Regions from separate parts of the Hydrogenophaga taeniospiralis genome, predicted to be linked through region 1. Evidence: predicted binding sites of a transcription regulator. Region 1 holds the regulator's gene; each other region holds the start of a gene.

Region 1 (7,432 bases):
AGAATCTGTGCATCGCGGCGGGCCCTCGGCGGCGCGATGGTGGGGATGGCATCTGCTGGGCCACGGCGCGCTGGTCTGCGCTGGTGCCGACCACTTTGGAGGCTGAGCCATAATCGCCGGACCGCCCTTCGGCCGCAACGCGTCGGCCTTTCCTGGAGCCCTGATTTGCTTTCCATCATACAAGCCGCCGGCTGGCCGATCTGGCCACTGATCCTCTGTTCCGTGCTGGGCATGGCCCTCGTCATCGAGCGCTTCATCAGCCTGAAAACCGCCAAAATCGCCCCCCCCAAACTGCTCGATGAAGCGATCATGGTGTCGCGCAACGGCATACCCGGCCCGGACGTGGTCAAGCAGCTGGAACAGAACTCGGTGCTGGGCCATGTGCTCGCCAGCGGGTTCCGCACCTTCAACAGCAACCCGGTGGCCACCGAAGACGATCTGCGCGCCAACCTCGAGATCGCGGGCCGCCAGGCCGCCGCCAAGCTCCAGCGCTACCTGGGTGCGCTCGCCACCATCGCTTCGGCCGCGCCTTTGCTGGGGTTGCTGGGCACGGTCATCGGCATGATCGAGATCTTCGGTTCGCAAGGCGGTGAAGGCGGCATGGGCACCGTGCCTGGTGGTGGCAACCCCGCCCAACTCGCCCACGGCATATCGATCGCCCTCTACAACACCGCTTTCGGTCTGATGATCGCCATTCCCGCGCTGATCTTCTGGCGCTATTTCCGGGCCCGCGTGGACGAATACCTGTTGGCCATGGAACTGGCGGCCGAGCGCTTCGTGCGGCATTTGTTGAGCCTGCGCAAATGAACTTTCGACCCGGTTCCCGTGACGAGCCCGAGATCAACCTGATCCCGTTCATCGACGTTCTGCTGGTGGTGCTCATTTTCCTGATGCTCACCACCACCTACAGCAAGTTCACCGAGCTGCAGGTCAACCTGCCGGTGGCCGACGCGCAGGCGCCGCGTGAGAATCCCAAGGAAGTGATCGTCTCGGTCAGCAACGATGGGCGCTACTCGATCAACAAACAGCTGCTCGAAGGCAACGGGGTCGAGATGCTCACGCGCGCGCTGTCGCTGTCGGCCCAGGACAACCGCGAGGCGGTGGTGGTCATCAGCGCCGATGCGGCGGCCACCCATCAGTCCGTCATCAACGTGATGGACGCTGCACGGCGCGCAGGCCTGGTTCAGATCACCTTTGCCACCCAGCAGTCCTCCGGCGCCAAGGCTGCCCGCGGCAAGTCCTGAGCCCCTCTCTCCCCATGAACCCAGGGCCAGCCGACCGGCAAGCGCGCTGGCTGGCTGCGGCGCAGGAGCGCGGCCCCCGGGCCAGGCTGTTGTGGCCGCTCTCGTTGCTGTACCGCGTGCTCATGGGCCTGCGGCGCTGGCTGTACGCCGTCGGCGTGTTCAGGCCCGGACGTCTGCCCGTCCCAGTGATCGTGGTGGGCAACGTGGTCGTGGGTGGCGCGGGAAAAACCCCCACGGTCATCGCGCTGGTGCAGCACCTGCGTGCACTCGGTTGGCATCCTGGTGTGATCTCACGCGGCTACGGCCGCCACAGTGAGCGGGTGATCGACGTCGGGCCAGACACACCCGCAGCGGACAGCGGCGACGAGCCCGCGCTGATCCGCCGCGCCACCGGAGTGCCGGTTTTCGTGGCCAGGCGCCGGGTTGACGCCGCGCAAGCGCTGCTCGCGGCGCACCCGCAAGTGAACGTGCTGCTTTGTGACGACGGGCTGCAGCATCTGGCGCTGGCGCGCGATCTGAGCATCGCCGTGTTTGACGAGCGTGGCACCGGCAACGGCTGGCTGTTGCCCGCCGGGCTGTTGCGCGAGCCCTGGCCCCCCGCCCCGGGCACACCGTTCAGCCCCGACCTGGTGCTGATTCAGCGCCGAGAAGACCATCCCGCCACCGGGGTTCCATCGACTGCGGGGGTGCCCGTGTTCCATGCGGTGCGCCGCTTGGCGGACCACGCCGTGGGTGCTGGCGATCAGCGGATATCCCTTGAGGCGCTTCAAGGCCAGGCCCTGACCGCCGTGGCTGGCATTGCCCGACCCCCGGTGTTTTTCGACATGCTGCGCGCACGCGGACTCACGCTGACCCGTGAGGTGGCGCTGCCCGATCATGCGGATCAGGCGGCCTACGAAGCCCTGCTGACACCCCCGGCCACCACGGTGGTGTGTACCGAGAAGGATGCGGTCAAGCTGTTTGCCCTGCGTCCCGACGGTGCAACTCAGGTCCGTGCCGATGTCTGGGCGATACCGCTGGAACTCGCGCCCGAGCCCGCATTTTTCGCCGCCGTCGATGCGCATCTGGCTCGTCTGAAAACCCGGCACTGAGACGCATGGCCCGTGCCGGCCGCGACTATCATCGCGGCATGGACACCAAACTGCTTGAACTGCTGGTCTGCCCGGTCACCAAAGGCCCCCTGATCTACGACCGCGAGAAACAGGAACTGCTCTCACGCAGCGCGCGTCTGGCCTATCCGGTGCGCGATGGCATCCCTATCCTGCTCGAACACGTGGCCCGCACCCTGACCGAGGAAGAAGCGGCCCGTCCACCGGCTCCCACACCGCTTCCATGAGCCGCCCCGCCGAGAACACGGGCTTCACCGTCCTGATCCCGGCCCGGCTGTCGTCGAGCCGCCTGCCCGACAAGCCCCTGGCCGACATCGCAGGCCTGCCCATGGTGGTGCGCGTGGCCCAGCGCGCGCGGTTGAGCCACGCCACCCGCTGCGTGGTGGCCGCGGACGATGCCCGCATCGTGCAGGCCTGCGAGGCCCATGGCATCCCGGTCCTGCTGACCCGCACCGATCACCCTTCGGGCAGCGACCGCCTGGCCGAAGCCTGCTCCCTGCTCGGTCTGGCCGACGATGAAACGGTGGTCAACGTGCAGGGCGACGAGCCACTGATCGAGCCCGCGCTGATCAACGCGGTGGCGGCCGAACTCCAGCGCCGCCCCGACTGTGTCATGAGCACCGCCGCGCACCCTGTGGACTCCATGGCCGACTTCCTCAATCCCAATGTGGTCAAAGTGGTGCTGGACCGGGCCCAGACCGCGCTGTACTTCAGCCGGGCACCCATCGCCTGGTGGCGCGACGGCATGGCGGCGCTGGATGGGGCTGCGCTGAACAACACCCTCCCCTCGCCGGCGCCGTTGCGCCACATCGGCATCTACGGTTACCGCGCCGGCTTTCTGCGCCGATTCCCCGGGCTGGAACCCGCACCACTGGAAATCACGGAGTCGCTGGAACAGCTGCGTGTGCTCTGGCACGGCGAGCGCATTGCGGTGCATCTGAGCCCGATGGCGCCCGGGCCCGGCGTGGACACCGCACAAGACCTGGAACGGGTCCGCGCCCTGCTCGGCGCACGCTGATTTCACGCTCAAAACCGGCCCGCTGGCTGTAAGCCGGGGCCCGGGATGCCCGTGCTATCCTCGACCGGTCGCCCCCGGCTCCCGGCCCAGGGGGCCGCCACGAGAGACACGTGGCCTCCGCATTGAAACTCTGAAAAAGGAACGTGATGAGACTGATTCTGTTGGGCGCTCCGGGTGCCGGCAAAGGAACGCAAGCCACTTTCATCTGCCAGAAATACGGCATTCCCCAAATCTCCACGGGCGACATGCTGCGCGCCGCCGTCAAGGCCGGCACGCCGCTGGGCCAACAGGCCAAGGCCGTCATGGAATCGGGCGCCCTGGTGAGCGACGATCTCATCATCAATCTGGTCAAGGAACGCATCGCCCAGCCCGACTGCGCCAATGGGTTCCTGTTCGACGGTTTTCCCCGCACCATCCCGCAAGCCGACGCCATGAAGGCCGCCGGCGTGAAACTGGACTACGTGCTCGAAATCGACGTGCCGTTCGACGCCATCATCGAGCGCATGAGCGGCCGCCGTTCGCACCCTGCCTCGGGCCGCACCTACCACGTCAAATTCAATCCGCCCAAAGTGGCCGGCCTCGATGACGTGACCGGTGAGCCGCTGATCCAGCGCGAGGACGACAAGGAAGAAACTGTCCGGAAGCGCCTGGAGGTCTACAGCGCACAAACCCGCCCGCTGGTGGACTACTACAGCAACTGGGCCAAAACCGATGCCGCTGCCGCGCCCAAATACCGCGCCATCAGCGGCATGGGTTCGGTGGACGACATCACCACCCGCGCCTTTGCGGCCTTGTCGGCGTAAGTCCGACACCACCCCGCCCCAAGCCCGGCCCGACGCCGGGCTTTTTGTTGTCCGCTCTCTTTTCAATCCTCGCTTGCAAAGACTTTGAAACTGGTTAAAAATACAGCCACTGGATAAGAAGACAGTTCCATCCGACACCATTCGCGCCGGAGCTGCTTTCCGCCCCTTTTGCTGCACATTCCTGCCTGCGCCCGACGCCCTACAAGAGGTATTCCATGATCGAGTCTGCGTTCTATCCGCCCAAGCTCACGGCCCGCCAGCAACAGATTCTGGAACTCATCCAGAGCGCCATTGCGCGCACCGGCGCGCCACCCACCCGGGCCGAGATCGCCACCGAACTGGGGTTCAAGTCGGCCAATGCGGCCGAAGAGCATCTGCAGGCACTGGCGCGCAAAGGCGTGATCGAGCTGGTCAGCGGCACCTCGCGCGGCATCCGGCTGCGCAGCGAAGACCTCCAGTCCATCAACGAATCGCGTGGGCGCCAGATGACGCTGCCCCTACCCAGTCTGTCGCAGTTGATGCTGCCCCTGATTGGCCGTGTTGCGGCGGGCTCGCCCATCCTGGCCCAAGAACATGTCGATCAAACCTACCATGTCGAACGCAGCCTGTTCCAGCACACGCCCGACTACCTGCTCAAGGTACGCGGCATGTCCATGCGGGACGTGGGCATCATCGACGGCGATCTGCTCGCCGTGCAGGCCACCAAAGAGGCCAAGAATGGCCAGATCGTGGTGGCCAGGTTGGGCGACGATGTGACCGTCAAGCGCTTCATGCGGCGCCAGCATTTGATCGAGCTGCACGCCGAAAACCCGGACTACAAGACCATCGTGGTCGAACCGGGCGAACCCTTTGAAATCGAAGGCCTGGCTGTCGGCCTGATCCGCAACAGTTTCCAGATCTGACCCACCGGGTCCATGTCGCCTCAGCAGGTGGCGGGCGTTTGGCCGGGCTCGTGAAATTTACGGGCCCGGCACATCCCTGCGCTGGCGGCCCCACTCGCAATCCTGCCTGTGTTCAACCCCTTTTTGGAGTTTCGCATGGGAATCCGCTTCACCACCAACACCTGGCGCGCACCGTTGCAGTTGATCGACTGCTGGTTGCCGGCTGCCCCACAACGCCCGTCCACACCGCGCACCATGTCGCAGGTGGTGCGGCATTTCACCCGCGCAGGCTGGCTGGGCCGTGCCATGGATGTTTCGGCCCCTGCCGCCAACAACCGCATGGCCACAGGCAACAGAGCCATTCAGCCGCCAGTTGCCCACCGTGCCTGTCACGTGCGAGTGCTCCGTTCGGACGGCGCATCCGCCAGCGACCGCAACAGTCCGCGCCTGGTGATTTCGGGCCGCATCAGCGATGTGTGCGCCGAACTCGACCGACTGGCCGCGCTGGAGCATCAAGCCGAGACCCGCCCCACCTGAGCCGAGATCGGTTCCGCCGCCCCCGATCTTTGCCGCATCCTCGCTGTGTTGATCGGGGCCAGATCGCAGGGCATGTTCCGGTGCGGTAAGGCATGACCATGCGGGCACAATAGCCCCATGAATATTGTGATCCTCGATGACTACCAGGACGTGGTCCGCAAGCTGCGTTGCGCCGAAAAGCTCGAGGCCTATCCGGCCAAGGTCTTCACCAACACCGTCAAAGGCGTGGGGCAGCTGTCCATCCGTTTGCGCGACGCCGACGTGCTGGTGTTGATCCGGGAGAGAACCCAGATCACCCGCCAACTGGTCGAAAAACTGCCAAAGCTCAAGCTCATCGCGCAGACCGGTCGGGTCGGTGGGCACATCGATGTCAATGCCTGCACCGAACGGGGCATTGCCGTCGCCGAGGGCGTGGGCGCGCCCTTTGCCACGGCCGAGTTGACCTGGGCCCTGATCATGGCCTCCATGCGGCGCATTCCCCAGTACGTGGCCAACCTGAAGCATGGCGCCTGGCAACAGGCCGGCCTGAAGTCGTCGTCCATGCCTGTCAACTTTGGGGTGGGCATGGTGCTCAGAGGCAAAACCCTGGGGGTCTGGAGCTACGGCCGCATTGGCCAGCTGGTGGCCGGGTACGGCCGGGCCTTTGGCATGCGGGTGATCGTGTGGGGCAGCGAGGCCTCAAGGCAGCGGGCCTCGGCCGATGGCTACGAAACCGCGAAAGACAAGATCGATCTCTTCGAGTCTTCCGACGTGCTGACGCTGCATCTGCGGCTGGGTGAAACCAACGCCTGCAGCGTCACGCTGGAGGACCTGTCCCGCATGAAGCCAACCTCGTTGCTGGTGAACACCTCCCGCGCCGAGCTTCTTGAACCCGAAGCCCTGCTGGCGGCCCTGAACCGTGGCCGTCCTGGCATGGCCGCCGTGGACGTGTTCGAGTCCGAACCGATCCTGCAGGGCCACGCACTGCTGCGTCTGGAGAACTGCATCTGCACGCCACACATTGGTTATGTCGAGCAGGAGAGCTATGAAACCTATTTCGCGTCCGCGTTTGACAACGTGGTCAGCTACATCAAAGGCACGCCGACCAACATCGTCAACCCGGGTGCGCTGCAGGTGCGCCGCTGAAGCATCGACGAACGCCGGGGATTCCCCCGGACATAAAAAACGCCGGACTGACCCAGCGTTTTCTTTTTTTCCGACGTCACTTCTTCTGGTCGGCCGGTTTGTTCTGCGACTCCCCGTCGGGGGGCATGAAGTCCAGAACCTCAAAATCGATCAGATTGCCCTCGGCGGCCTTGAACAAGGGATCACCGGGCGCAGGCACCGGTTGAGCGGACGGCTCCACCGGCGCTGCGATCTCGGGCAGTGAAGCCTCAAAGGCAGACACCTCGGCCAGTTCGTCCAGATCCACATCCAGCCCCAGGCGCGGTGAGATCGGTGGTGCCAGATCCAGTGGCTCGGTCTGGCGGTCAAACACAGACGCGGCCAGCGCCTTGCGGCCCGCTGCTTTGAGCGGTTGCATGGCCGTGTGATGAAAATCGTTGACGGGTTGAGGCGCATCCGGCTCGTGCTGGTTTATCTCCTTGGCAATCGCATGCAGCAACAGCAGCTCACGATAAGCCTCCAGATCGAAAACCTCGGCTTCCGTGTCGTTGTGCTCTTTGAAAATCGACTGTTCGATCACTTCCAGCACCTTGGGACCTGGCCACAGCGCCTGGATACGGCTGAACGCGGCCTCATACGCCTCCAGGCCACGGCTTTCATCGGTGTACTGATCAAACGGTGGTGCACCGGCGTTGAAAATGCGGTTGAACTCTTCGCGCAGCCCTTCGTAGTCCTT
Region 2 (7,432 bases), 2.7 Mb from region 1:
ATTCCCGCCGCGCAAGACGGCGGCCGGCGCACCCGCGCGCGCGGCCACGGGCAAGACCGCGCCCGCGAAGAAGGCGGCGCCGGCCAAGAAGGCCGCGGCCAAGAAGACGCCGGCGGCGAAAACCCCCAAGGCACCACGCAAGACCACCGCGGCCAGCGGCAAACAGCCCAGCGCCGCGCTGGCGGCCGTGATCGGCGAAGGCGCCGTTTCGCGCCCCGAGGTGGTGAAGAAGTTGTGGGACTACATCAAGGCCAACGGCCTGCAGGACGCGACCGACAAGCGCCGGGTGAACGCCGACGCCAAGCTGCGCCCGGTGTTCGGCAAGGACCAGGTCACGATGTTCGAGATCGCCGGCATCGTGGGCCAGCACTTGGAATGACCCCGCGCTGAGCGACCGGCCCTACTCCTGCGGCGTGGTTCTGCGCGGCGCGAACCGCACCGAGGCCCGCAGCCCCGGGTTGGGGCGGCCGGGCTGGGCGTCGTCCATGTGCACGGTGGCGCCGTGCTGCTGGGCGATTTCGTGCACGATGGCCAGCCCCAGGCCGGAGCCGTCCACGTTGGTGCCCAGCGCCCGGTAGAACGGCTGCAGCACGAACTCGCGCTCGTTCTCCGGGATGCCCGGGCCGTCGTCTTCCACCTGCAGAATCATCACGCCGCTGAAGCGATCGACCAGCATGCGTGCCGTGACCACCCCGCCCCGGCCTGCGTAGTTGATGGCGTTGTCCACCAGGTTGCGGACCATTTCTTCGAGCAGGGTCGGGTTGCCTTCGATCAGGCATTCCTGGGGCACCTGCTCGGGGCCTTCGTAGCCCAGGTCGATGCCGTGTTCCAGCGCGCGTGGCACCGATTCGCGCACCACGTCCGTGACCAGCCGCGCCATGTCCACGGTGCCGCTGGGCAGGGTGCGGCCCGTGGTTTCGGCGCGCGCCAGTGCCAGCAACTGGTTCACCGTGTGGGTGGCGCGCGAGCTGGCACGCGCGATCTGCTGCAGCGAGCCGCGGATTTCTACCGGGTCGGTCTCGCGCTGGGCCAGCTCGGCCTGCATGCGCAGGCCCGCCAGGGGGGTCTTGAGCTGGTGCGCCGCGTCGGCCAGGAAGCGTTTCTGCGTCGTCAGCGAGGCCTTGAGCCGCGTCAGCAGGTCGTTGATCGACGAAACAAGCGGCGCGACTTCCTGCGGGATGAACGACTCTTCGATCGGGCTCAGATCGTCGGGCTTGCGCGCGCGGATGCGCTGCTCCAGCTCGTTGAGCGGGCGGATGCCGCGCACCAGCGCCAGCCAGACCAGCAGCACCGCCAGCGGCAGGATGACGAACTGCGGCACCATCACGCCCTTGATGATTTCGGTGGCCAGCGTGGAGCGTTTGCCCTTGGTTTCGGCCACCTGCATCAGCACCAGCCGCTGCATGCTGTTGTTGCGCGAGAGCCAGGTGTAGGCCACCCGCACCTCGTCACCGCGCACGATGTCGTCGCGCAGCAGCACCCGCCCGGGTTCGGGGGTTTCGTTGTCGCGCGGCAGCGGGAAATCGCTCTCGCCGCTGATGAGCTCGCCGCGCGGGTCCAGCACCTGGTAATAGACCAGATCGCTGTCGTCCGCGCGCAGCAGGTCGCGCGCCTGCGGCGTGAGGTTGAACGTGACCCGGCCATCGTTGCTGACCACGAACTGCGTGAGCGCCTGCAGGTTGAATTCGAGGGCGCGGTCGAAGGGCTTGCTGGCAATGCCCTGCGCGACGAACCAGGTCAGCGCCAGCGACAGCGGCCACAGCAGCAGCAGTGGCGTGAGCATCCAGTCCAGGATCTCGCCGAACAGGCTGCGCTGCTCACGCTGGAACAAGCCGAAGGACACCGGGCCGCTGTCCTGTTTGTTTTCTTCGGACATGTCAGCCGCAATGTTTCAACGCAGACCGACGCGGCGCGAAGTGTCCGAACCCAGGGCACCGTGGAACCGGCTTCGCCGGGCCACAGGTGCCGCCCCCCCAGGGGGGTGACGGGCTGCAAGCCCGGCGCAGGGGGGATCAGATCTTCTCAAGGCAATAGCCCAGGCCGCGCACGGTGGCGATGCGGATCGGCCCCTTTTCGATCTTCTTGCGCAGCCGGTGGATGTAGACCTCGATGGCGTTGTTGCTCACCTCTTCGCCCCACTCGCACAGGCGCTCGACCAGCTGGTCCTTGCTCACCAGCCGCCCGGCGCGCTGCAGCAGCACTTCGAGCAGGCCGAGCTCACGCGCCGAGAGCTCGATCATCTTGCCGTCGATGGTGGCCACGCGGCCGGCCTGGTCGTATTCCAGCGGACCGTGCTTGATGGTGTTGGTGCTGCCGCCCATGCCACGGCGCGTGAGCGCGCGCACCCGCGCTTCGAGCTCCTGCAGCGAAAACGGTTTGGCCATGTAGTCGTCGGCGCCGTAGTCCAGGCCCTTGACGCGTTCCTCGATGCTGTCGGCTGCGGTCAGGATCAGCACCGGCAGCGCCGAACCGCGCGAGCGCAGGCGCTTGAGCACCTCCAGCCCATGCAGCTTGGGCAGGCCCAGGTCGAGGATCAGCAGGTCGAACTCGTTGTTCGTCATCAGGGCCGCGTCGGCCTCGCTGCCACTGGCCACATGGTCCACCGCCGCGCCGGCCGCTCGCAGACTGCGCAGCAGGCCATCGGCCAGGACCTGGTCGTCTTCGGCAATCAGGATGCGCATGAATGTCTCCTGGGGAGCGGGCGCGAGCGCCTTGTTATCGGGTCGGACGGGCCGGTTCGGACGCGTTCCGCTGCGTGTGCCCCATGCCGGCCAAAGGGGATCGGTCCATTTTAGTTCTCCATGCTGCCAGGGCATCACCCGCTGCGCATGAAACGACGCACAAGCCGAGGGCGGCGCGGAACCGCCTTGGTCGGGCCGCTGCAGGTGCCCCCTTCGAGGGGGTGGCGATCGCAGCCCGGCGCGGGGGTGTTTCACCGGAGCTGGCGCGGGGCGGGCTCCGCCGCCTCCGAGCCGTAGGCCTCCAGGCCGAGCGCCACCACGGTGGCCACCTCGTCGCCGACCTGGGCGCGGAATTCCGATTCGGCCTGCGCCACGGCCCGCCTGAACCCCTCCAGCCAGAGCAGGCCGGTGTCGGTGAACACGATGCGCCGGGCCCGGGCGTCCAGCGGGTCGGCCTCGCGCCGCACCAGGCCCCAGGCGTCGCACTGCGTCACCAGGTCGCCCATGGCCTGCTTGCTCATGCCGGCCAGCCGCGCCAGCTCGGTCAGGCGCGAGCCCTGCAGGCCGAGGTGGCGGGTGATGTGGATGTGGGCCGCCCCGACCTGCGCGCGCGCCGCCAGATGGGACAACGCCAGCGGCACGTTGGGGTCGTGCGCCATCAGGTGCAGCACGCGCTCGTCAAAGCGGCGCAACGCATGGCCCAGCAGGCGACCCAGGTGGCCAGCGCGCCAGCGGTCATCGGGCAGTAGAGGGGGCGGGGTCATGTTTGCAAATGGTAAGGCAAACTGACGATATTTTGATGTTTTATTTTTCAACATCGCTGTAAACTGCTGTTCAAGCATCCAGCCTGTACACAAAAACACATTCTGGAAGCGAACACCCACTCACACGCTCAGGAGCCGTCACCATGGACCCCATCACCAAGCCCAATCCCCTCAACAGCGAAAAAGCCAAGGCCTTGCAGGTCGCGCTGGCTCAGATCGAGAAGCAGTTCGGCAAGGGCACGATCATGCGGCTGGGCGAGGGCGAGGTGATCGAGGACATCCAGGTCGTGTCCACCGGCTCGCTGGGGCTGGACATCGCTTTGGGCGTCGGCGGCCTGCCGCGCGGCCGCGTGATCGAGATCTACGGCCCGGAATCCTCCGGCAAGACCACGCTCACCCTGCAGGCCATCGCCGAGATGCAGAAGCTCGGCGGCCAGTGCGCCTTCGTCGACGCCGAACACGCGCTGGACATCCAGTACGCGCAGAAACTCGGCGTCAACCTGCAGGACCTGCTGATCTCCCAGCCCGACACCGGCGAACAGGCCCTGGAAATCGTGGACAGCCTGGTGCGCTCCGGCGCGGTGGATTTGATCGTGGTCGACTCGGTGGCCGCGCTCACGCCCAAGGCCGAACTCGAAGGCGAAATGGGCGACTCGCTGCCCGGCCTGCAGGCCCGCCTGATGAGCCAGGCGCTGCGCAAGCTCACCGCCCACATCAAGAAGACCAACTGCATGGTCATCTTCATCAACCAGATCCGCATGAAGATTGGCGTCATGTTCGGCAGCCCCGAGACCACCACCGGCGGCAACGCGCTCAAGTTCTACGCCTCGGTCCGGCTGGACATCCGCCGCACTGGCACGATCAAGAAGGGTGAGGACTCGATCGGCAACGAGACCAAGGTCAAGGTGGTGAAGAACAAGGTCGCCTCGCCGTTCAAGACCGCCGAGTTCGACATCCTGTTCGGCGAGGGCATCAGCCGCGAGGGCGAAATCCTGGATCTGGGCGTGTTGCACAAGGTGATCGAAAAATCCGGCGCCTGGTACGCCTACAACGGCGAAAAGATCGGCCAAGGTCGCGACAACTCGCGCGAATTCCTGCGCGAGAACCCCGAACTGCGCGTCGAAATCGAAAACAAGGTCCGCACCGAGCTGGGTGTGCCGCTGCTGCCGGTGGAGGAGGCGCCCGCGCCCGCCAAGGGTGGCAAGGCCGCCAAGGCGGAGAAGGCCGACAAAGCCGACGCCGCTGCCGCACTCGAATGATGGGGCGCACCCGCTGCCCGCCAGCGGGGTTCGACCATGGGGTTTGACCAGATATCGCTCAAGGGCCGGGCCCTGCGCCTGCTCTCGGGCCGCGAACATTCGCGCGCCGAGCTGCAGCGCAAACTGCAGGTCCATGAAACCGAGCCCGGCGAGCTGGCCCGCGCGCTGGACGAGCTCGAGGCCAAGGGCTTCATCAACGAACAGCGCGTGCTCGAATCCGTGGTGCACCGCCGGGCCGGCAAGATGGGCGCGATGCGGGTGCGTCAGGAGCTCCAGGCCAAGGGGCTCAGTGCAGAGGCGGTGGCGCGGGCGGTGGCCGAACTGCAGGGCTCCGAGGTGGAGCGCGCGCGCGAGGTTTGGCGCAAGAAATTCGGCGCGCCACCTTCGGACGCGGCCGAGCGCGGCCGGCAGATGCGCTTTCTGGCATCGCGCGGTTTTGGCACCGATGCGATCCGCCGCGTGGTCAGCGGCGACGAAGACTGACGGTTACAAGCCGAGCATCAGCTGCAGGTTCTGCACCGCCGCTCCGCTGGCGCCCTTGCCCAGGTTGTCCAGCCGCGCGATCAGCACCGCGTGGCGGTGCGCTTCGTTGCCGAACACGCGCAACTCCAGCCGGTTGGTGTCGTTGAGCGCGGTGGCGTCGAGCTTGCCGTTGTCGGTGGCCGGCTGCACGCTGACCCATCCGCCCGCTGCGGCGCTGGGCGCGTAGTGCGCCACCAGCGCTTCGTGCAGGTCGGCCAGCGTGGGTTGACCGGGCAGCAGGTCCAGGTGCAAGGGCAGCTGCACCAGCATGCCCTGGCGGAAATTGCCCACCGATGGCACGAACACCGGCCGGCGCGACAGGCCGGTGTAGCGCATGATCTCGGGCAGGTGCTTGTGGTTCAGGCCCAGCGCGTAGGTCTCGAACAAGGGCGCCTCGCCCTTCTCATACGCCTCGATCATGGTCCGGCCCCCACCCGAATACCCGCTCACCGAGGGCAGCGCTAGCGGGTGGTCGGCGGGGATCAGCCCGGCGTCCACCAGCGGGCGGATCAGCGCGATGGCGCCGGTGGCGTAGCAGCCCGGGTTGGCCACGCGCGCGGCGTTCACCACCGCCTCGCGCTGGCCGGCGCAGAGTTCCGGAAAGCCGAACACCCAGCCGGGGGCGCAGCGGTGCGCGGTGGAGGCGTCGATGACGCGGGGCTGGTGGCCGCTCATGCCGTCGATCATGGCGACGGACTCGATGGCCGCATCGTCGTGCAGGCAGAGGATGACCAGATCGGCCTGCGCCATGAGCTCGCGCTTGGCTTCGGGGTCCTTGCGGCGTTCGGGCGCGATGCTCAGCAATTCGATAGCAGGCATGCCTTGCAAGCGCTCGCGAATCTGAAGGCCGGTGGTGCCGGCTTCGCCGTCGATGAAAATCTTGGCCATGACGCTGGGTGCCTTGTCAGTTCTGGTTCAGAGATGCGTCAATATAATTATGCATTATGTGAACGCGGCCGCACCCATATTGGTGCGTCGCAGCATGATACATTCCCCGGTTGCTGTGTCCAGTGCCCGCGCGCCGGCCGTTCCCTGTTCGGTCGGCTAAAGAAAACCCCCAGTCTGAGAGAGACCTCATGAAGATTCACGAGTACCAAGGCAAGGAAATCTTGCGTCAATTTGGTGTGCCAGTGCCGCGTGGCATTGCCGCGTTCACGGTGCAGGAAGCGGTGGAAGCCGCGCAGAAACTGGGTGGACCGGTCTGGGTCGTCAAGGCCCAGATCCATGCGGGTGGCCGTGGCAAGGGTGGCGGCGTGAAGGTGGCCAAGTCGATCGACGACGTCAAGCGCCTGGCCGGCGAAATCCTGGGCATGCAGCTCAAGACCCACCAGACCGGCCCCGAAGGCCAGAAGGTGCGTCGCCTCTACATCGAAGACGGCGCCGACATCAAGAACGAACTGTACGTGTCGCTGGTCACTGACCGCGCGACCCAGAAAGTGGCGCTGATCGCTTCGAGCGAAGGCGGCATGGACATCGAGGAAGTCGCCCACGCCACGCCCGAGAAGATCATCACCGAGATGATCGACCCGCTGACCGGCATCACCGAGGCGCAGTCCCGCAAGGTCGCGGCCGCCATCGGGCTGACCGGCGCTTCCGTGGACCAGGCCGTGGACATCTTCGCCAAGATCTACAAGTGCTACATGGACACGGACGCGTCCCTGGTCGAGATCAACCCCCTGAACTGCGACTCCAAGGGCAACCTGATGGCCCTGGACGCGAAGTTCAACTTCGACGCCAACGCCCTGTTCCGCCACCCCGAGATCGTGGCCTTCCGCGATCTGGACGAAGAAGATCCGGCCGAAATCGAGGCTTCCAAGTTCGATCTGGCCTACATCAGCCTGGACGGCAACATCGGCTGCCTGGTCAATGGCGCCGGCCTGGCCATGGCCACCATGGACACCATCAAGCTGTTCGGCGCCGAGCCGGCCAACTTCCTGGACGTGGGCGGCGGTGCCACCCCCGAGAAGGTCACCGAAGCCTTCAAGATCATGCTCAAGAACGACAAGGTCAAGGCGATCCTGGTCAACATCTTCGGCGGCATCATGAAGTGCGACACCATCGCCACCGGTGTCATCACCGCCTGCAGGGCCGTGAACCTGCAAGTGCCGTTGGTCGTGCGCATGAAGGGCACCAACGAAGAGCTGGGCAAGAAGATGCTGGCCGAGTCCGGCCTGCCCATCATCAGCGCCGACACCATGGCCGAAGC
Region 3 (7,432 bases), 1.6 Mb from region 1:
CAGGGCCGCCAGGTGTTCCTGCATGTCGGCCGGGCCCATGGGGGCGCTCAAGGCCGGCTCCACCTCCGACAGGTCCACCACCGTGCGCTCGCCCTGCTGCGAGCAGCGGATCTTGGCCTGCTCCACCTCGTGGGCGATGCGGTGGCCCTCGCGGTGGCGCAGCACCTTCATCAGCCGCTCGTGCAGGCGCGTGTCGCTGTAGTTCACACGCAGCGCCTGCGCCTGGCTGAGAGCGCGCGGCAGGTACAGCCACTGGATCAGGTGCCAGGTGGAGAGGTCGAAGAACACGCGGCTGGGCACCTCGCGCCGCTGCGGCCCCAGGTGCCGGTAGCCCAGCAGCGGCATCACCTGCTCCAGGCTGAGCCGGTGGTCAAAGTCGGTGCCACCGATGTGCACGCCCGTGGTGGCCAGCACGTCGGCACCGCGCTCGGCCAGCGCCATGCGCTGCGGCCCCAGGCGCACCACGGTGAAGTCCGAGGTGCCGCCGCCCAGGTCCACCACCAGCACCAGGCTCTCGCGCACCAGGCGGCGTTCGTAGTCCAGCGCGGCGGCGATCGGCTCCAGTTGGAACGACACCTGCTCGAACCCCACCGACTGCGCCGCCTCCAGCAGCGAGCGCTGGGCCAGCGCGTCGCGCTCGGGGTCGTCGTCCACGAAGTGCACCGGCCGCCCCATCACCACCCGGGTGGGTGCCACGCCGCCCAGCGCCTGCGCGGCGCGCTCGCGCAGCGCCGCGAGGAAGGTGGCCACGATCTCCTGGAAGCTGATCTGCTGGTGGTTGACTTCGGTTTTCTCCATCAGCAGCGGGCTGCCCAGCAGGCTCTTGAGCGAGCGCATCAGCCGCCCGTCGGTGCCGGCCAGGTACTGCGCCACCGCGTCGCGCCCGAAGTGCGTCTGGTGGTCTTCGGCGTTGTAGAACACCGCCGTGGGCATGGACACCGCCTCGCCCTCCAGCGGTATCAGGCGCGCCGTGCCCCGGGCGTCGGCCCAGGCCATGGCGGAGTTGGAGGTGCCGAAATCGATGCCGAGGGTGCCTTGGGGCGAAGAGGTCATGGGAAGCGGGGAAGGGGGCAGAAGGGCGGGCGCGGCGCGCGGCCGGGCCAACGGGCCGCCGCGGTGGCGAGCCCGTGAGGACGGGGGATTCTGCCAGCTTGTGGGGCGGGGTGCCCCGCCCCTCAGTCGGCGCAGCGGGTGGCGCCGCGCCGCCGCAGGGCCTTGCCCATGACCAAGGCCATCACGGCTTCATGACGGCTTCATGACGGCTTCATTTGGCCGGAGCCGGTGCAGCGGGCATGCGCTGCATCATCATTTCCATCATGGTCTGCATCATGTCCATGCGCATTTCCATCATCTGCTGGCGCTGCGCCGGATCGGCGGGCATGCCCTGGCCCATGCCGCCCATGCCCATGCCCCCCATGCCCTTCATCCCTTGCATGCCCTTCATCGTCTCCATGCCTTCGTGCATGGTCTTCATGTGTTCGGCCATCAGCGCCTGCCGCTCTTCCGGGGTCTTGGCGTTCATCATCTTGTCGCGCATGGCCTGCATGGTTTTCATGCGGTCCTGCATCGCCGCCATCGGGGCGGCCGGGGCTCCCGGCGTGGCCATGGCGGCGTGTCTCGGGCCGTAGCCGGGCCTGCCGGGGCCCGCGCAGGCGGTGAGCAGCACCAGGGTTGAAACGGCGAGCAGGGTCTTGAGCGAGTTCATGGACATCTCCTGTTGAAAAACCAAAGGGGGCTGTGCCTGAGCGCAGCCGACACTAAAACGGGCGCCTCAGACCTGGGAAGGGGGTCTGTGCATGCAGCATAGACCTTTGCCTATCCAATGTGCTGCGCCAGATCAAGCCCGCGAGGGTGGGGCGACCGCCCATCGGGAGGTCCGGTGGTCCCAGCGCGGGATCGCCCGCCGCGGTGGGCGATGGCATGATGGGCATCCAACCCCCTTTCAACCTTGTGCGGGACGCGACGGATGCCGTGTGCGAAGGGCTTCCTTCACCGCCACTTCACAACCGGAGGACCGGTATGTCTCTTCTCGGAAAAGCCTGCCTCGCGATGTGGTGGGACATGGCCGCCGACATGCGGGCGGAATTCGAGCACTGGCACTCGCACGAACACTTTCCCGAGCGCCTGGGCCTTCCCGGCTTTCACCGCGCCTCCCGCTGGACCAGCGCGGACGGGGGCGAGGGCATTTTTGTGATGTACGAACTGGCGTCGCACGAGATCCTGTCGTCGCCGCCCTACCTGACCTCGCTGAACGCGCCGTCGCCCTGGTCGGCCAAGATGATGCCGCACCACCGCAACATGGTGCGCAGCCAGTGCCGCGTGCTGGCGAGCCGGGGCGCGGGCGTGGCCCGCCAGGCGCTCACGGTGCGGCTGTCGCCCGCGAGCGGGCGCGGGGCCGAGCTGCTGGCGGCGCTGAAACCGCGCATGGCCCAATGGATGGGGCTGCCGGGCCTGGCTGGCGTGCATCTGCTGCGGCACGAGGCACCGCCCATCGCCACGACCACGGAGCAGAAGATCCGCGGAGCCGACCAGACGGCGGACTGGGTGCTGGTGGCCTGCGGGTACGACGCCACGATGCTGGGCGAGCTGGCGCAGACGCTGTTTTCCGAAGACAACCTGACCAAGCTCGGCGCCCGCCCGGGCCAGATCAACGCGCTCTACGCGCTCTCCCATTCGGCCACGGTGCCCGAGATCCAGTAGCGGCTGGGGCCGTCGCCCAGACGCTCCGACGGGCGGGCCCGGCGCCCGTGGTGCTGGCCCGGGCATGGGGCGCCGCCGCTGGACAGCCTCCGGGCTTTCATATACTGTACACATAACCAGTATTTTAGCCGCCCCAGCGCCCCCACCCCATGCAAGCCGCCCCCGCCTGGCAGGCCGACGACCCGTTGGCCGCCACCCCCAGCCCCTCTCGCCCGGCGCGCCAGCCCGGCGAGCTGCCGGCGGCCGTGGCGGCGGCGCTCTGGCGCGGCGACCAGCTGGGCAGCCCGGTGTCGGCCGTGTCGCCCAGCGGCTTTGCCGCGCTGGACGCCCAACTGCCCGGCGGCGGCTGGCCCGGCCACGCGGTGACCGAGATCCTGAGCGCCCAGAGCGGCACCCTGGAATGGCGCCTGCTCGGCCCGCTGCTGCGCCAGGTCTGCGCCGCCGGGCGCAGCGTGGTGGCGGTCGGCCCGCCCCGGCAGCCGCATCTGCCGGGCCTGCGGTTCGAGGGCATCACCGAGCGCCACCTGGTCTGGGTGCAGGCCGACACCGCGTCCGAGCGCCTGTGGTCGGCCGAACAACTGGTCAAGGCCAACGCCTGCGGGGCCCTGATCGCCTGGCTGCCCCAGGCGCGCCCCGAGCAGGTGCGCCGCCTGCAGGTGCTCGCGTCCAGCTGCGAGGGGCCGGTGTTTCTGTGCCGGCCCGCCACCGCGGCCCACGAATCGTCGGCCGCGCCGCTGCGCCTGCTCGCCCGCGTGGGGGTGGACTGGGAGTTGCTGGTCGACGTGTTCAAACGCAAAGGCCCGCCGCTGGAGACCACGCTGCGCCTGCCCTCGGTGCCCGGCGGCCTGCAGGCCATCCTGACGCCGCGGCTGCAGAAGCCCAGCACCCTGCTGCCGCGCGACCCGGCGCCGCAGACCGCCCCGTCGCCTTTTTCCCGTGAGGCCGGCCATGCTCTGGTCAGCGCTCCTGCTGCCGGCGCCCGACGACACCGCCTCGCCCACTGACGCGGCGCTGCAGGCGCTGGCGATCTGGGCCCTTCAATTCACGCCCCGGGTTGCTGTCGCCGACGAAGCTGTGGTCATGGAGCTGGCGGCCAGCGTGCGCCTGTTTGGCGGCTGGCGCGCGCTGTGTGATCGCGTGGTCTCGGAGGGCACCGAGCTGGGGGTGCGCCAGGTCGCCTGGGCGCCCAACAGCCTGGCCGCGCTGGCGCTGGCGCGTGCCGGCGTGGAAGACGGTTTTCACCAACCCCTGGACGTGTTGCTCGACGCCCTGCCGATGGAAACGCTCAGCGCCGTGCGCCCGCACCGCCTCACGCTGGCGCACATCGGCTGTCGCAGCCTGGGCGACGTGCGGCGCCTGCCGCGTGGCGGCATCGGCCGGCGCTTTGACAAGCAGCTGCTCGCCGCGATCGACCAGGCCTACGGCCGCGCACCCGAGGCGCACCGCTGGATCGCGCTGCCCGAGCGCTTCGCGCAGCGGCTGGAGCTGATGTTCCGCGTGGACGATGCCCCGGCCCTGCTGTTCGGCGCGCGCCGCCTGCTGCTCTCGCTGTGTGGCTGGCTCGCCGCGCGCCACAGCGGCACCACGGCGTTCACCCTGCGCTGGGCGCACGACGCGATGCGCTCGAAGGCCGCGGGCGAGGGCGGCGAGATCACCATCCGCACGGCCGAGCCCACGCGCGACATCGAGCACCTGTGCCGCCTGCTCGGTGAGCACCTGGCCCGGGTGGAGCTGCTGGCCCCGGTGGGCGATCTGGTGCTGACGGCCGACACCGTGATGCCGCTGGAAGAAACCAGCGCCTCGTTGCTGCCCGACACCGTGCGCCAGGGCGAGACGCTGCACCTGGTGCTGGAGCGCCTGGCCGCGCGCCTGGGGCCGCAGCGTGTGCTGCGCCCGGTGCTGTGCGAAGACCACCGGCCCGAGTGGATGTGCCGCTGGCAGTCGGCCGCCGAACCCTTGCCCCGAAAGCCCGCCATGGCCAGCGAGCTGCCGCAGCCCGGCTTCATCCTGAGCGCGCCGCTCAAGCTGCTGGTGCGCGGCAACCGGCCGTATTACCAGGGCGAGCTGCAACTGCTCGCCGGCCCGCAGCGGGTGGACGGCGGCTGGTGGGACCGCGATGAGGCCACCGGGCAGATTCGCCACGTGGTGCGCGACTACTGGGTCGCGCAGTCGCAGCAGGCGGGCGTGTTGTGGGTGTTCCAGACGCGTCTGGACGAGGCGCCTGCGTGGTACTTACATGGTGTTTATGCCTGACCCCCGCCGCGCTGCGCGCGACCCCCTTCCAGGGGGCGATGCGAGTGGCCCGGCAAAGCCGGTTCCACCGCATCCTGGATTCGGGCATTTCGCTTCGGAGGGGTCACCATGACGCCACAACCCCCGGGCATCCCGCACTACGCCGAGCTGCGATGCCTCTCCAACTTCAGCTTCCTGCGCGGCGCCAGCAAGCCCGAGGAACTGGTGGAACGCGCCCAGGCGCTGGGCTACAGCGCGCTCGCCCTCACCGACGAATGTTCGCTCGCCGGCATCGTGCGCGCCCATGTGGCCGCGAAAAAGCAGGGCCTGAAGCTGCTGGTGGGCAGCCAGTTCCAGGTGCAGAGCGACGCGCCCTTCACCCTCGTCGTGCTCGCCACCAACCTCAACGGCTACGGCAACCTCTGTGAGTTCATCACCCGGCTGCGCCGCACGGCGCCCAAGGGCACGTACCGCCTCACGCTGAAGCACATCAGCGCCGACGCGCTGGCCGACTGCCTCGTGATCGCCGTGCCGCAGCGCGGCAGCGCGCAGGCGCAGACGGACAGCGTGGCGCGCTGGTTGCTGCTGCACTTCCTAGGCCGCTGCTGGCTGGGCGTGGAGCAGTTGCGCCTGATGGACGACGAGATGCGCCTGCACCGGCTGCGCCAGAGCAGCGAGCTCACCGCCGTGCCGCTGGTGGCCGTGGGCGACGTGCACATGCACCTGCGCTCGCGCAAGGCCCTGCAGGACGTGCTCACCGCCACGCGCATCGGCAAGCCCTTGACCGAATGCGGTCATGCCCTCGCGCCCAACGCCGAGCAGCGCCTGCGCTCGCGCCTGGAGCTGGCGCAGTGTTACCCCGAAGCACTGCTGGCCGAGACGCTGAAGATCGCCGAGCGCTGCGCTTTTTCACTCGACGAGCTGTGTTACCAGTACCCCAGCGAAGTGGTGCCGCCCGGCGAAACGCCGGCCAGCTACCTGCGCCGCCTGACTGACGAGGGCATGGGCAAGCGCTGGCCCGCAGGCACCTCCGACAAAGTGCGGCAGCAGGTGGAGCACGAACTCGCGCTCATCACCGAGCTGCGCTACGAACACTATTTCCTCACCGTGTACGACATCGTCGCCTTCGCGCGCTCGCAGCACATCCTCTGCCAGGGCCGCGGCTCGGCGGCCAACAGCGCGGTCTGTTACTGCCTGGGCATCACCGAGGTGGACCCGGCGCGCGCCTCGGTGCTGTTCGAGCGCTTCATCTCGCGCGAACGCAACGAGCCGCCCGACATCGACGTGGACTTCGAACACGAGCGGCGCGAAGAAGTCATCCAGTACCTGTACCGCAAATACGGGCGCGAGCGCGCCGCGCTCACCGCCACCGTCATCAGCTACCGCCCGCGCAGCGCCCTGCGCGACGTGGGCAAGGCCCTGGGGTTCGACGAAGCCGCGCTCGACGCGCTGGGCAGCGGCCACCGCTGGTGGGACGTGGACGGCCTCGCGCCCGAGTGCATCCGCGAAGCCGGGCTGGACCCGGACAGCCTGAAGGTGCGCCAGCTGGTCGCACTCACCGGCCAGCTCATGGGGTTCCCACGCCACCTCTCACAGCACACCGGCGGCTTCGTGCTCACGCGCGGCCCGCTCTCGCGCCTGGTGCCGATCGAAAACGCCACCATGGCCGACCGCACCGTGATCGAGTGGGACAAGGACGACCTCGACGCCATGGGTCTGCTCAAGGTGGACGTGCTCGCGCTGGGCATGCTCACCGCCATCCGCAAGTCGCTCGACTTCATCAGCCAGCGCAAGGGCTTTGCATTCCGCCTGCAGGACATCCCCGACAAGGACGAAGCCACCTACGACATGATCTGCGCCGCCGACACCGTGGGCGTGTTCCAGATCGAGAGCCGCGCGCAGATGAGCATGCTGCCGCGCCTGCGGCCGCGCGCGTTCTACGACCTGGTGGTTGAAGTGGCGCTGGTGCGGCCCGGCCCCATCCAGGGCGGCGCGGTCCACCCCTATCTGAACCGCCGCCAAGGCAAGGAGCCGGTGGATTACCCCAAGGGCCTGGAGGCCGCGCTGGAGCGCACGCTGGGCGTGCCCGTGTTCCAGGAACAGTGCATGCAGATCGCCATCATCGCGGCCGGCTTCACCCCTGGCGAAGCCGACGGCCTGCGCCGCGCCATGGGCGCGTGGCGGCGCACGGGCGGCCTGGGCCAGTACGAGCGCCGCCTGGTCGACGGCATGACCGAACGCGGTTACGAGCTGGCGTTTGCGCAGCGCGTGGTCGAGCAGGTGAAAGGTTTTTCCAGCTACGGCTTCCCCGAAAGCCACGCGGTCAGCTTCGCCCTGCTGGTCTACGACAGCAGCTGGATCAAACGCCACCACCCGGCCGAATTCCTGGCCGGCCTGCTCAACAGCCAGCCGCTGGGCTTCTACACCCCGAGCCAGCTCGTGCAGGACGCGAAACGCCACGGCGTGGACGTGCGGCCGGTGGACGTGATGGTGAGCGACT

Evidence for each region. Region 1 encodes LexA, which represses DNA repair genes until DNA is damaged. Its sites were predicted from a motif close to ACTGTATNNNNATACAGT; they were not measured.
Region 2: a site for LexA is predicted at 3,528-3,545, ahead of recA (recombinase RecA). Genes of this name have one in related genera too.
Region 3: a site for LexA is predicted at 2,804-2,821, ahead of imuA (translesion DNA synthesis-associated protein ImuA). Genes of this name have one in related genera too.

Annotation. Positions count from the first base shown of each region.
Region 1 covers NZ_JAHBAG010000001.1:3,280,868-3,288,299, reverse strand. The annotation lists gene KIH07_RS15745 (MotA/TolQ/ExbB proton channel family protein) at 166-807, shown strand; gene KIH07_RS15740 (ExbD/TolR family protein) at 804-1,244, shown strand; gene lpxK (tetraacyldisaccharide 4'-kinase) at 1,259-2,335, shown strand; gene KIH07_RS15730 (Trm112 family protein) at 2,374-2,580, shown strand; gene kdsB (3-deoxy-manno-octulosonate cytidylyltransferase) at 2,577-3,371, shown strand; gene adk (adenylate kinase) at 3,518-4,174, shown strand; gene lexA (transcriptional repressor LexA) at 4,390-5,076, shown strand; gene KIH07_RS15710 (hypothetical protein) at 5,212-5,592, shown strand; gene KIH07_RS15705 (D-2-hydroxyacid dehydrogenase family protein) at 5,710-6,717, shown strand; gene KIH07_RS15700 (hypothetical protein) at 6,794-7,432, opposite strand, start outside.
Region 2 covers NZ_JAHBAG010000001.1:566,730-574,161, reverse strand. The annotation lists gene KIH07_RS02655 (DNA topoisomerase III) at 1-379, shown strand, start outside; gene KIH07_RS02650 (sensor histidine kinase) at 401-1,876, opposite strand; gene KIH07_RS02645 (response regulator transcription factor) at 2,013-2,681, opposite strand; gene KIH07_RS02640 (MarR family winged helix-turn-helix transcriptional regulator) at 2,933-3,445, opposite strand; gene recA (recombinase RecA) at 3,589-4,704, shown strand; gene recX (recombination regulator RecX) at 4,741-5,187, shown strand; gene argC (N-acetyl-gamma-glutamyl-phosphate reductase) at 5,191-6,114, opposite strand; gene sucC (ADP-forming succinate--CoA ligase subunit beta) at 6,303-7,432, shown strand, end outside.
Region 3 covers NZ_JAHBAG010000001.1:4,901,088-4,908,519, reverse strand. The annotation lists gene KIH07_RS23505 (Hsp70 family protein) at 1-1,053, opposite strand, end outside; gene KIH07_RS23500 (hypothetical protein) at 1,265-1,705, opposite strand; gene KIH07_RS23495 (hypothetical protein) at 2,020-2,700, shown strand; gene imuA (translesion DNA synthesis-associated protein ImuA) at 2,850-3,704, shown strand; gene KIH07_RS23485 (Y-family DNA polymerase) at 3,649-4,953, shown strand; gene KIH07_RS23480 (error-prone DNA polymerase) at 5,062-7,432, shown strand, end outside.